DNA from 2 places in the Acidovorax sp. LjRoot66 genome. Region 2 is predicted to be linked to the other one. Evidence: predicted binding sites of a transcription regulator. Region 2 holds the regulator's gene; the other holds the start of a gene.
What was found. Region 2 encodes sigma-54, which starts transcription at its own class of promoters, with help from an activator protein. Its sites were predicted from a motif close to TGGCANGNAANCTGCTTT; they were not measured.
Positions count from the first base shown of each region.

Region 1: the regulator sigma-54 is predicted to act here: its motif matches at 2,475-2,492, upstream of ACSQ3Y_RS30240 (TorF family putative porin).

Region 1 covers NZ_CAXUQU020000001.1:6,456,826-6,461,142, reverse strand. The annotation lists gene ACSQ3Y_RS30255 (Lrp/AsnC family transcriptional regulator) at 1-346, shown strand, start outside; gene ACSQ3Y_RS30250 (tripartite tricarboxylate transporter substrate binding protein) at 457-1,425, shown strand; gene ACSQ3Y_RS30245 (magnesium and cobalt transport protein CorA) at 1,475-2,452, opposite strand; gene ACSQ3Y_RS30240 (TorF family putative porin) at 2,637-3,344, shown strand; gene ACSQ3Y_RS30235 (DUF1566 domain-containing protein) at 3,350-3,832, opposite strand; gene ACSQ3Y_RS30230 (HAD-IIB family hydrolase) at 3,853-4,317, opposite strand, start outside.
Region 2 covers NZ_CAXUQU020000001.1:6,808,952-6,813,268, forward strand. The annotation lists gene ACSQ3Y_RS31920 (hypothetical protein) at 1-524, shown strand, start outside; gene ACSQ3Y_RS31925 (VOC family protein) at 554-913, shown strand; gene ACSQ3Y_RS31930 (RNA polymerase factor sigma-54) at 914-2,515, opposite strand; gene lptB (LPS export ABC transporter ATP-binding protein) at 2,579-3,361, opposite strand; gene lptA (lipopolysaccharide transport periplasmic protein LptA) at 3,358-4,011, opposite strand; gene ACSQ3Y_RS31945 (thiol:disulfide interchange protein DsbA/DsbL) at 4,122-4,317, opposite strand, start outside.

The DNA.
Region 1 (4,317 bases), 350 kb from region 2:
GCTGCGCGTATCGCGCGGCACGGTGCAGAACCGCCTGCGCAAGATGGAGGACAGCGGCGTGATCACCGGTTACACCGTGCGCCTGCGCCCGGATTCGGAGCCCCAGCGCATACGCGCCTGGATGAGCATCGCCGTGGAGGGCAATGCCGCGCCCGAGGTCATCCGCGCGCTGCGCGGCGAGCCCACGGTAGGCACCTTGCACAGCACCAATGGCCGCTGGGACATCGTGGCCGAGGTGCGGGCCGAGAGCCTGGAGGCCTTCGACATGGCGCTGGGGCGCATTCGCCTCACGCCGGGCATCGGCAACACCGAGACCAGCATCCTGCTGTCGACCTACAAGGCCTGAGCCAGACAAGGTGTGCCTCATTGGCGACAGGAGCTAGGGAGTTTCCTGCATGCCCATGCAGGCGGGACTGCAGTCCAATGCAGGGATCTATGTCTTTCAAGGATCCCACCATGCAACGCCGCCGCCAGATCATCCAGTGGGGTGCCGCCGCAGTGGCCGCGCCCGCCTCTTTGCTGGCCCGTGCCCAGAGCTTTCCGAACAAGCCGATCAAGCTCGTGATCGCCTTCCCTGCGGGCGGGCCCACCGACATCACCATGCGCTCCTTGGCCGATAGCGCCGGCAAGATCCTGGGCCAGCCCGTGATCGTGGAAAACAAGCCCGGTGCCGGTGGCACGCTGCCCGCGCAGCAATTGCAAAGCGCGGCGCCCGATGGCTACACCGTGGCGCAGATTCCGCTCGGTGTGTTCCGCCTGCCCTACACCACCAAGATCAACTGGGACCCGGTCAAGGACATCGCCTACGTGCTCAACGTGACGGGTTACGCCTTCGGCCTGGTGGTGCCCGCCGACTCGCAGCTCAAGACCTGGACGCACTTCGTGGCCTGGGCCAAGGCCAATCCCGGCAAGCTCAGCTACGGCTCCACCGGCACCATGACCAGCCCGCACCTGACCATGGAGCTCATTGCCCAGCAACTGGGGCTGGAACTGCTGCATGTGCCCTACAAGGGCAGCGCCGACCTGATGCAGTCCATTCTGGGCGGGCAGATCATGGCCGCGGCCGACTCCACGGGCTTTGCGCCGCAGGTCGAGGCGGGCAAGCTGCGCGTGCTCAACACCTGGGGGGCCGAGCGCCTGGCCAAGTTCCCCGATGCGCCCACGCTCAAGGAGCTTGGACTCAACCTGGTGCAGAACTCGCCGTTCGGCATCGGCGCGCCCAAGGGCACGCCCGACGCCGTGGTCAAGCGCCTGCACGACGCCTTCAAGAAGGCCATGGAGCAGGAAAGCTACCGCACGGCCCTGGCCCGCTACGACATGGTGCCCATGTACATGAGCACCTCGGCCTACCAGAAGTTTGCGCAGGACACCTTCGCACGCGAGAAAGCGCTGGTCGAGAAGCTGGGGCTGGCCAAGCCGTCCTGACCCGAAGGCGGTGGCTCTGACCCTCTCTGCACCTTTGGCGCAGAGAGGGTCAGAGCCAGCCGGCCTTGCGGAACCGGTAGTACAGGAAACCGCACGCAGCGCCGATGGCGGCCAGGGCCGCCGCATAGCCATAGCGCCACTTGAGCTCGGGCATGTGCTCGAAGTTCATGCCCCAGATGCCGGCGAAGGCCGTGCACACCGCGAACAGGCTGGCCCAGGCGGCCAGGCGCTTGACGACCTCGCCGTCCTCGATGGTCACCATCGACAGGTTGACGTGAATGGCCGTGCCGATGGAGTCGCGGATGGAGTCGATGGAGGCGTTGATGCGGCCCAGGTGGTCCACCACGTCGCGAAAATACTCCTGCGAGGCGTTGCACAGTTGCGGTACGCGCCCGCCGTGCAGCCTGCCCGCGCTCTCCAGCAGCGGTGCCACCACATGCTTGAGCACCGTCAGCCGCTGCTTGAGCGCATACAGCCGCTGCACACTGCCGCGCGCCTCGCCCTGGGACGAGAAGATCTGCTGCTCGATGGTCTCCAGCTCGACTTCGAGCGCGTCGATGACGGGGAAATAGCGGTCCACCACCGCATCCATCAGCGCGTAGAGCACGAAGCCCGGCCCGGTGGCCAGCAGTTCGGGCTCGCGCTCGCAGCGCTGGCGCACGTCGGTGAAGCCCTGCTCGCTGCGGTTGCGCACCGAGATCACGTAGTTGCTGCCCACGAAGACATTGAGCTCGCCGATGCGGGCCGGCGTGGCGTTCAGGCCATCGATCTCCAGCAGGTGCAGCACCACGAAGAGCGAGTCGCCGTACTCCTCCACCTTGGGCCGTTGGTGGCCGTGCTGGGCATCCTCGATGGCCAGCGGGTGCAGGTGGAAGGCCTGCTGCAGTTCGGCCAGCTCCTGTTCGGTGGCATCGTGCAGGGCCACCCAGACGAAGCAATTGGGCAAGGCGATGTGCTCGCCGATCTCGCTGACGGGGATGTCGGCAAGCTTGGTTCCGTTTTCATAGACAACGCAGTTGATCAGCATGTCGGCTCCGGGCGCAGGGGGATGGCAACGATCTTGCCATTGCATCGCATGGCGGTGCGTACGCGCGGGTGGCTGGGCGGCATTTCTGGCAAAAGCTTTACGCCAGGTGCCGAAGTCTTTATGCGGTCTTTATGGGCGCCTGCCTACGCTCAAGCCCCTGTCCATCTGCGTTTGATTGCACTCCATGAAATTTCCCCGCACCCTTTTCGCTGTTGCCCTGCTGGCCGCGTTTCCCCTGCTGGCCAGCGCCCAGCTCACCGGCAGCGTAACCCTGACCTCGAACTACAAGTTCCGTGGCCAGGACCAGGATGTCTCCAAGGCCCGGGCCATCAAGCCCGCGATCCAGGGCGGCTTCGACTACGCCTTCGGCGAATCCGGTTTCTACGTCGGCAACTGGAACTCCAGCGTCGACTGGCTGCCCCGCAACTCCATCGAGTCCGACATCTACGGCGGCTACAAGTTCAAGGCCGGCTCCGTCGACCTGGACGTGGGTGCCCTGACCTACATCTACCCCGGCAACAGCAACGGCAACACCACCGAAGTCTATGGCGCCGCCACCTTCGGCCCCGTGACGGCCAAGTACTCGCACACCCTGTCCAAGGATTACTTTGCCTACGCCGGTCCTGGCTTCAAGGGCCGCAACACCGGCTACCTGAATCTGGCGTTCGCCCAGGAAGTGGCGCCCAAGATCACGCTCAAGGCCGCTGTGGGCTACACGCGCTTCGGCGGTGACATCGTGGCCCCCAACTACATCGACTACAGCGTCGGCGGTGCCTATGACTTCGGCTCGGGCCTGTCGCTGGGCGCTGCCGTGGTCGGCGCCAACAAAAAGGACTACTTCGGTCCCGTCAACCAATCGCGCGTGATCGTCACGCTGAGCAAAACCCTGTAAATCTTTCAGGGGCGCACGAGGCGTGCCGGCATGTGGTTCAGCTTAAGCGCCATGTTGGCCCGGCCTTCGCCGAAGTGCACCAGCCAGGCGTGGGTGATGCGGCTGTTGGCCTGGCTTGCGCTCCAGAACCATGTGGGGGGCGTGTCGGGAAACGCCTCGGTGTCGATGGCGGGGTGGCTGCGCGCCTCGTCCACCAGCGTGTGCAGTTCACGCACCGTGGGCAGGCGCCAGCCTGCCTGTTGAGCGGCGTGTTCCGCCGCTTCGATCTGGGTGAGGGCCAGGGGCTCGCCTGCGCAGCCTGCACCGGTCCATGGCATGCCCTCGGCGCAGCGGCGCCAGGTCAGGCCCGTGCTGCGGTCGTGCACCTCCTGGCCACCCGCGCGCACGGAAAAGCGGGCCGGCGTGTACTGCGTCGTGAGCAGGTAGACGCCCAAGGCGCCGACTCCCATGGCGAGCCAACCCAGAGCGAAGGTGTTGCGCCGGGACATGTGCGCAGCGGCCTGGCCCGTCAGGCGGTGGCCGCCATCCGCGTGAGGATGCGTTGCGCCACCTCGGCAAAGCCGGCACCACGCTCGCCCTCCGTCACGTAGCGCGGCAGGTGGGCCAACTGCGGCACGAAGCGCGCGATATTGGCCACGCCCACGCTGTGCGCAAAGTGCTGGAACATGAGCTGGTCATTGGTCGAATCGCCCACGTAGACCCAGCGGTCCATCTCGGCATCAAGGTCGCGGCCGAACAGTTCGCGCACGATCCAGCGGGCGCCTTCGAGCTTGTTGTGTGCGCCAAACCAGCCATTGATGTGGATGCTGCTTACCGTCGCGTTCATGCCGGCAGCGCGCATGCGCTGCACGGCGGCGTCGATGGCGCCCTGTGGCAGCTGGGTGAACTCGCTGTGGTCGATGGCGATGTCGGTCTCGCGGCCCGGGGAGTCGGTGGCACGGTTGGCCCCCGGCACCTCGCGCTCCACCTGTGC
Region 2 (4,317 bases):
TCACCTTCGCCCTGTGCCTGCCCGTTCTTGCCGAAGAACTGCGCGTTCCGCTGCCCGGGCGCGACGACCTCGTCATCGACCTGCCCGCCCAATGGCGCGCCCAGGTGCGCCGCCCCCATGCCGAGCTACCGCCCTCGGTCGCCATCAGCGGTCCCGATGCCACGGCCCTGCAGATGATCCTCACGCCCATCTGGCCCGCAGGCAGCTCCGCCAAGGCCCCCACGGCCGATGAGCTGCGGGCGCAGGTCCAGTCGGGCGCGACCCAGGCCAAGCCCAGGGCCGTCGAAGCCGAGCTGCCGCTCAAGGACCTGAGCGCCTCGGGCAAGACGGGCTACTACTTTTCGGCCACCGACCGCGCCCCCGAGCCGGGCGGCTACAAGCACCTGACCCAGGGCGTGCTGGGCATGAACGAACTGCGCGTGGCCTTCACCGTGCTGGCCAATGGCCAGTCGCAGGAGCCGACCGCACAGGCGCTGGAGCTGCTGCGCTCGCTGCGGCGCGCACCGGCCTCGAAGTCGCCTTGATGGCGGATGGCCCACCCACCATGCACCCCATGCTCGGCACCATCATGGTCTACGCGCGCGACATGCAGCGCAGCGCTGCGTTCTACGGCACGCATTTCGGCCTGCAGACCACGGGAGAGGTGGTGGAGGGCCTGATCGAACTCAAGGCCCCGGACGGCGGCGCCAGCATCCTCATCCACCAGGCGGCCAAGAGCGTGAAGCTCGGCCAGGCCGGGGTGAAGCTGTGCTTTCATGTGCACGACGTGGAGGCCTTCAAGGCCAATGCGCTGACGCAGGGCCTGGCATTCGGCAGCACGCACCAGGCCAATGGCTATGCGTTTGCCAATGTGAAGGACCCGGACGGCAACGCCGTCAGCATCTCCAGCCGGGCGTTCAGAACAGCGGCCTGATCAGAGCGCCTTGCGCAGGTTGGCTGGCGCGATCCGGAGCGCCTCGCGGTACTTGGCCACGGTGCGGCGCGCGCACTCGATGCCCTGCTCCTTGAGCATCTCGGCGATCTGGCTGTCCGACAGCGGCTTGGCGGGGCTTTCGGCCGCCACGAACTGCTTGATGAGGGCGCGCACGGCCGTGCTCGATGCGTTGCCGCCGGTCTCGGTGCCCAGGCCCGAGCCGAAGAAGTACTTGAGCTCGTAGGTGCCGATGGGCGTGGACATGTACTTGGCCGTGGTCACGCGGCTGATGGTGGACTCGTGCAAACCCAGCTCATCGGCGATGTCGCGCAGCACCAGCGGGCGCATGGCCAGCTCGCCATGGGTGAAGAAGCTCTTTTGCCGCTCGACGATGGCCCGCGAGACGCGCAGGATGGTGTCAAAGCGCTGCTGGATGTTCTTGATGAACCAGCGCGCCTCCTGCAACCGCTGCTGCATGGCCTGGTGGCCCTCGCCGCCCTTGTGGCCGCGCAGGGCACCGGCATAGATGTCGTGCACGCGCAGGCGCGGCATCACGTCGGGGTTCAGGGCCACGATGAAGTTGTGCTGGCCATCTCGGCCATTCGCCCGCCCGGCCTTGCGCACGATGACGTCGGGCACGATGATGTTGCGCTCCACGTCCACGAACTTGCGCCCGGGGCGAGGCTCCAGCCGCGCGATCAGGGCCATGGCGGCGCGCGTGCGCTCCTCGCCATCGCCACACAGCTGCGTGAGGCGGCGGATGTCGCGGCGCGCCAGCATCTCCAGCGGCTGCTGGCACACACGCAACGCGGTCTGCACGGTGTCGGGGTCGATTTCGCTGTCTTCATCGGCGGCCAGCGCGGTAAGCTGCAGCGTGAGGCATTCACCCAGGCCACGTGCACCCACGCCCACAGGCTCCAGGCTCTGCAGCAGGCGCAGGGCGACGGTGAAGCGGTGCACCAGCTCCTCGATCTGCTCCAGGTCGTCGGGGCCGGCCAGGCCCACGGCCAGCTCTTCCAGCGGGTCTTCGAGGTAGCCGTCGTCGTTGAGCGATTCGATCAAAAAGCGCAGGGCGGCCCGGTCCACCTCGGACAGGCGCAGCGACAGGGCCTGGCGGTGTAAAAACGCGGTGAGCGATTCGTGCGTACGCGCCAGTTCGGTGGCATCGGCCTCGTCGCCTTCGGAATCATTGCGGTTGCGGGCCGGCGCATCGCCGCCCCACTCGGCATCGTTGGGGGACACGTCCACGGTGCCATCGCCACTCCAGTCGGGCTCGTCGCCCGCACTGCTGCCCACTTCCGCATCGCCCTGCGGGCTGTCGGCCGAGGTCTCGGTCGACGTGCTGGTGCCCGGGGCGCTGGAATAGACCGCGTCGTCGGAACTGTAATCGTCTGGCTGCACCGGCGCATCGGCCGTTTCCACGCCGAACTCCTCGCGCGGCGCCTCGTCGGCATTGCGTTCGAGAAAGGGGTTTTCGTCGAGCATCTGCTCGACCTCCTGCCCCAGCTCCAGCGTGGACAGCTGCAGCAGCCGGATGGACTGCTGCAATTGCGGCGTGAGCGCCAGGTGCTGCGATACGCGCAGTGACAGGCCGGGCTTCATCGCACAGCCCCCCGGGGCTGCCGCAAAGGCAGGTGCATGGCGAACGGGTGGTCCATCGGTCTGCTACATGCGGAAGTGTTCACCCAGGTACACCCGGCGCACTTCGGCGTTGTCGACGATTTCGGAGGGGGTTCCCTGGGCCAGCACATGGCCATCGCTGATGATGAAGGCGTGGTCGCAGATGCCCAGCGTCTCGCGCACGTTGTGGTCGGTGATGAGCACGCCGATGCCGCGCGCCTTGAGGAAGCCGATGATGCGCTGGATCTCGATCACGGCGATGGGGTCGATGCCGGCAAAGGGCTCGTCCAGCAGGATGAAGCGCGGCTGCGTGGCCAGCGCGCGGGCGATCTCCACGCGGCGGCGCTCGCCGCCGGACAGGGCCAGCGCGGGCGAGGCGCGCAGGTGCTCCACGCGCAGTTCCGTGAGCAGCGCGGTCAGGCGCTCTTCGATGGCCTGGCGCGGCAGCGGCTGGCCGTCCTCGCCGCGCTGCAATTCGAGCACGGCGCGCACGTTCTCCTCGACCGTGAGCTTGCGGAAGATCGAGGCTTCCTGCGGCAGGTAGGACAGCCCCAGGCGCGAACGGCGGTGGATGGGCATGTGGGCCACCGAGTGGCCGTCGATGCGGATGTCGCCGGCATCGCTGCGCACCAGGCCCACGATCATGTAGAACGAGGTGGTCTTGCCCGCGCCGTTGGGGCCGAGCAGCCCGACGACCTCGCCCTTTTGCACGACCAGCGATACGTCCTTGACGACCTTGCGGCTGCCATAGGATTTTTCGAGGTGGTGCACCTCCAGCCGGCTGTCCGCCGGGGAATCGGCGGCGGTACTCACGTGCTGCCCACTCACTTGGCGCCGCCGCTCAGGGTGCTGCTGGGGCGCAAGGGGGTGCCCGATGCCGCTGCGGCAGGGGCGGCCGCGCTGGCGGGTGTTTCCTTGGGCGACAGGATGGCGCGCACGCGGCCACCGGGCGCCGGGGTGTCGCCCGCCGCATTGGTGCTGCCGCGCGGCTTGGCGTCCACGGTGAACACGTCGGTCAGGTTGTTGTAGACGATGACCTGCCCGGTGATCTCGTCGGTCAGCGTGGATTCGCGGTAGCGCCGCAGCTCGGCGCGGGTGATGAACTTCACGTTGTCGGCCCGGCCGTCGTACTCGATGACCTCGCTCTCGCCTTCGATGAACTCGTCGGGCGCGCCCGCCAGCGTGTCGCGCTTCTGGCGAAAGAAGGCGCGCTTGCCCGGCTCGGCCGTGACCACGCCGAACTGGTAGCCGTCCGCGTCCTGGCGCACGTCCAGGCGCGCGCCACGCAGCACGATGGTGCCCTTGGTCATGACCACGCGGCCGGTGAACACGCTGGTCTGCTTGAGCTCATCGTGGCGCAGTGCGTCGGCCTCGATGTTCATGGGCTTGTTGCGGTCGGCCTTTTCGGCGTGGGCCGCCGTCTGGACCATGGCCAGGGCCGAGAGGAGGAGTAGGGTCGGGAGGATGCGGTAGTTCATAGGGCACGAATCTTGCAGATCATTGTAGCCACCCGTGGCGACATGCCATGAAAAAAGCCCGCATCCGCGGGCTTTTGGTACACACAGGCGCCAGTCCTGCCAAGAAATGGTCAGCCTTTGCGGACCGCGCCCACCAGATGCTCTACCACCTGCAGCACGACAGGCATGCTGCCGGCCATGGTGCCATCGGTGTAGAAGCGGCCGGCCACACCCATCGAGGGCACGCCTTCCACACCGTACGCATCCTGCAGCTGCGACGCGCGGCGCACCTGGTTGGAGACGGTGAACGAGCTGTAGATTTCCTTG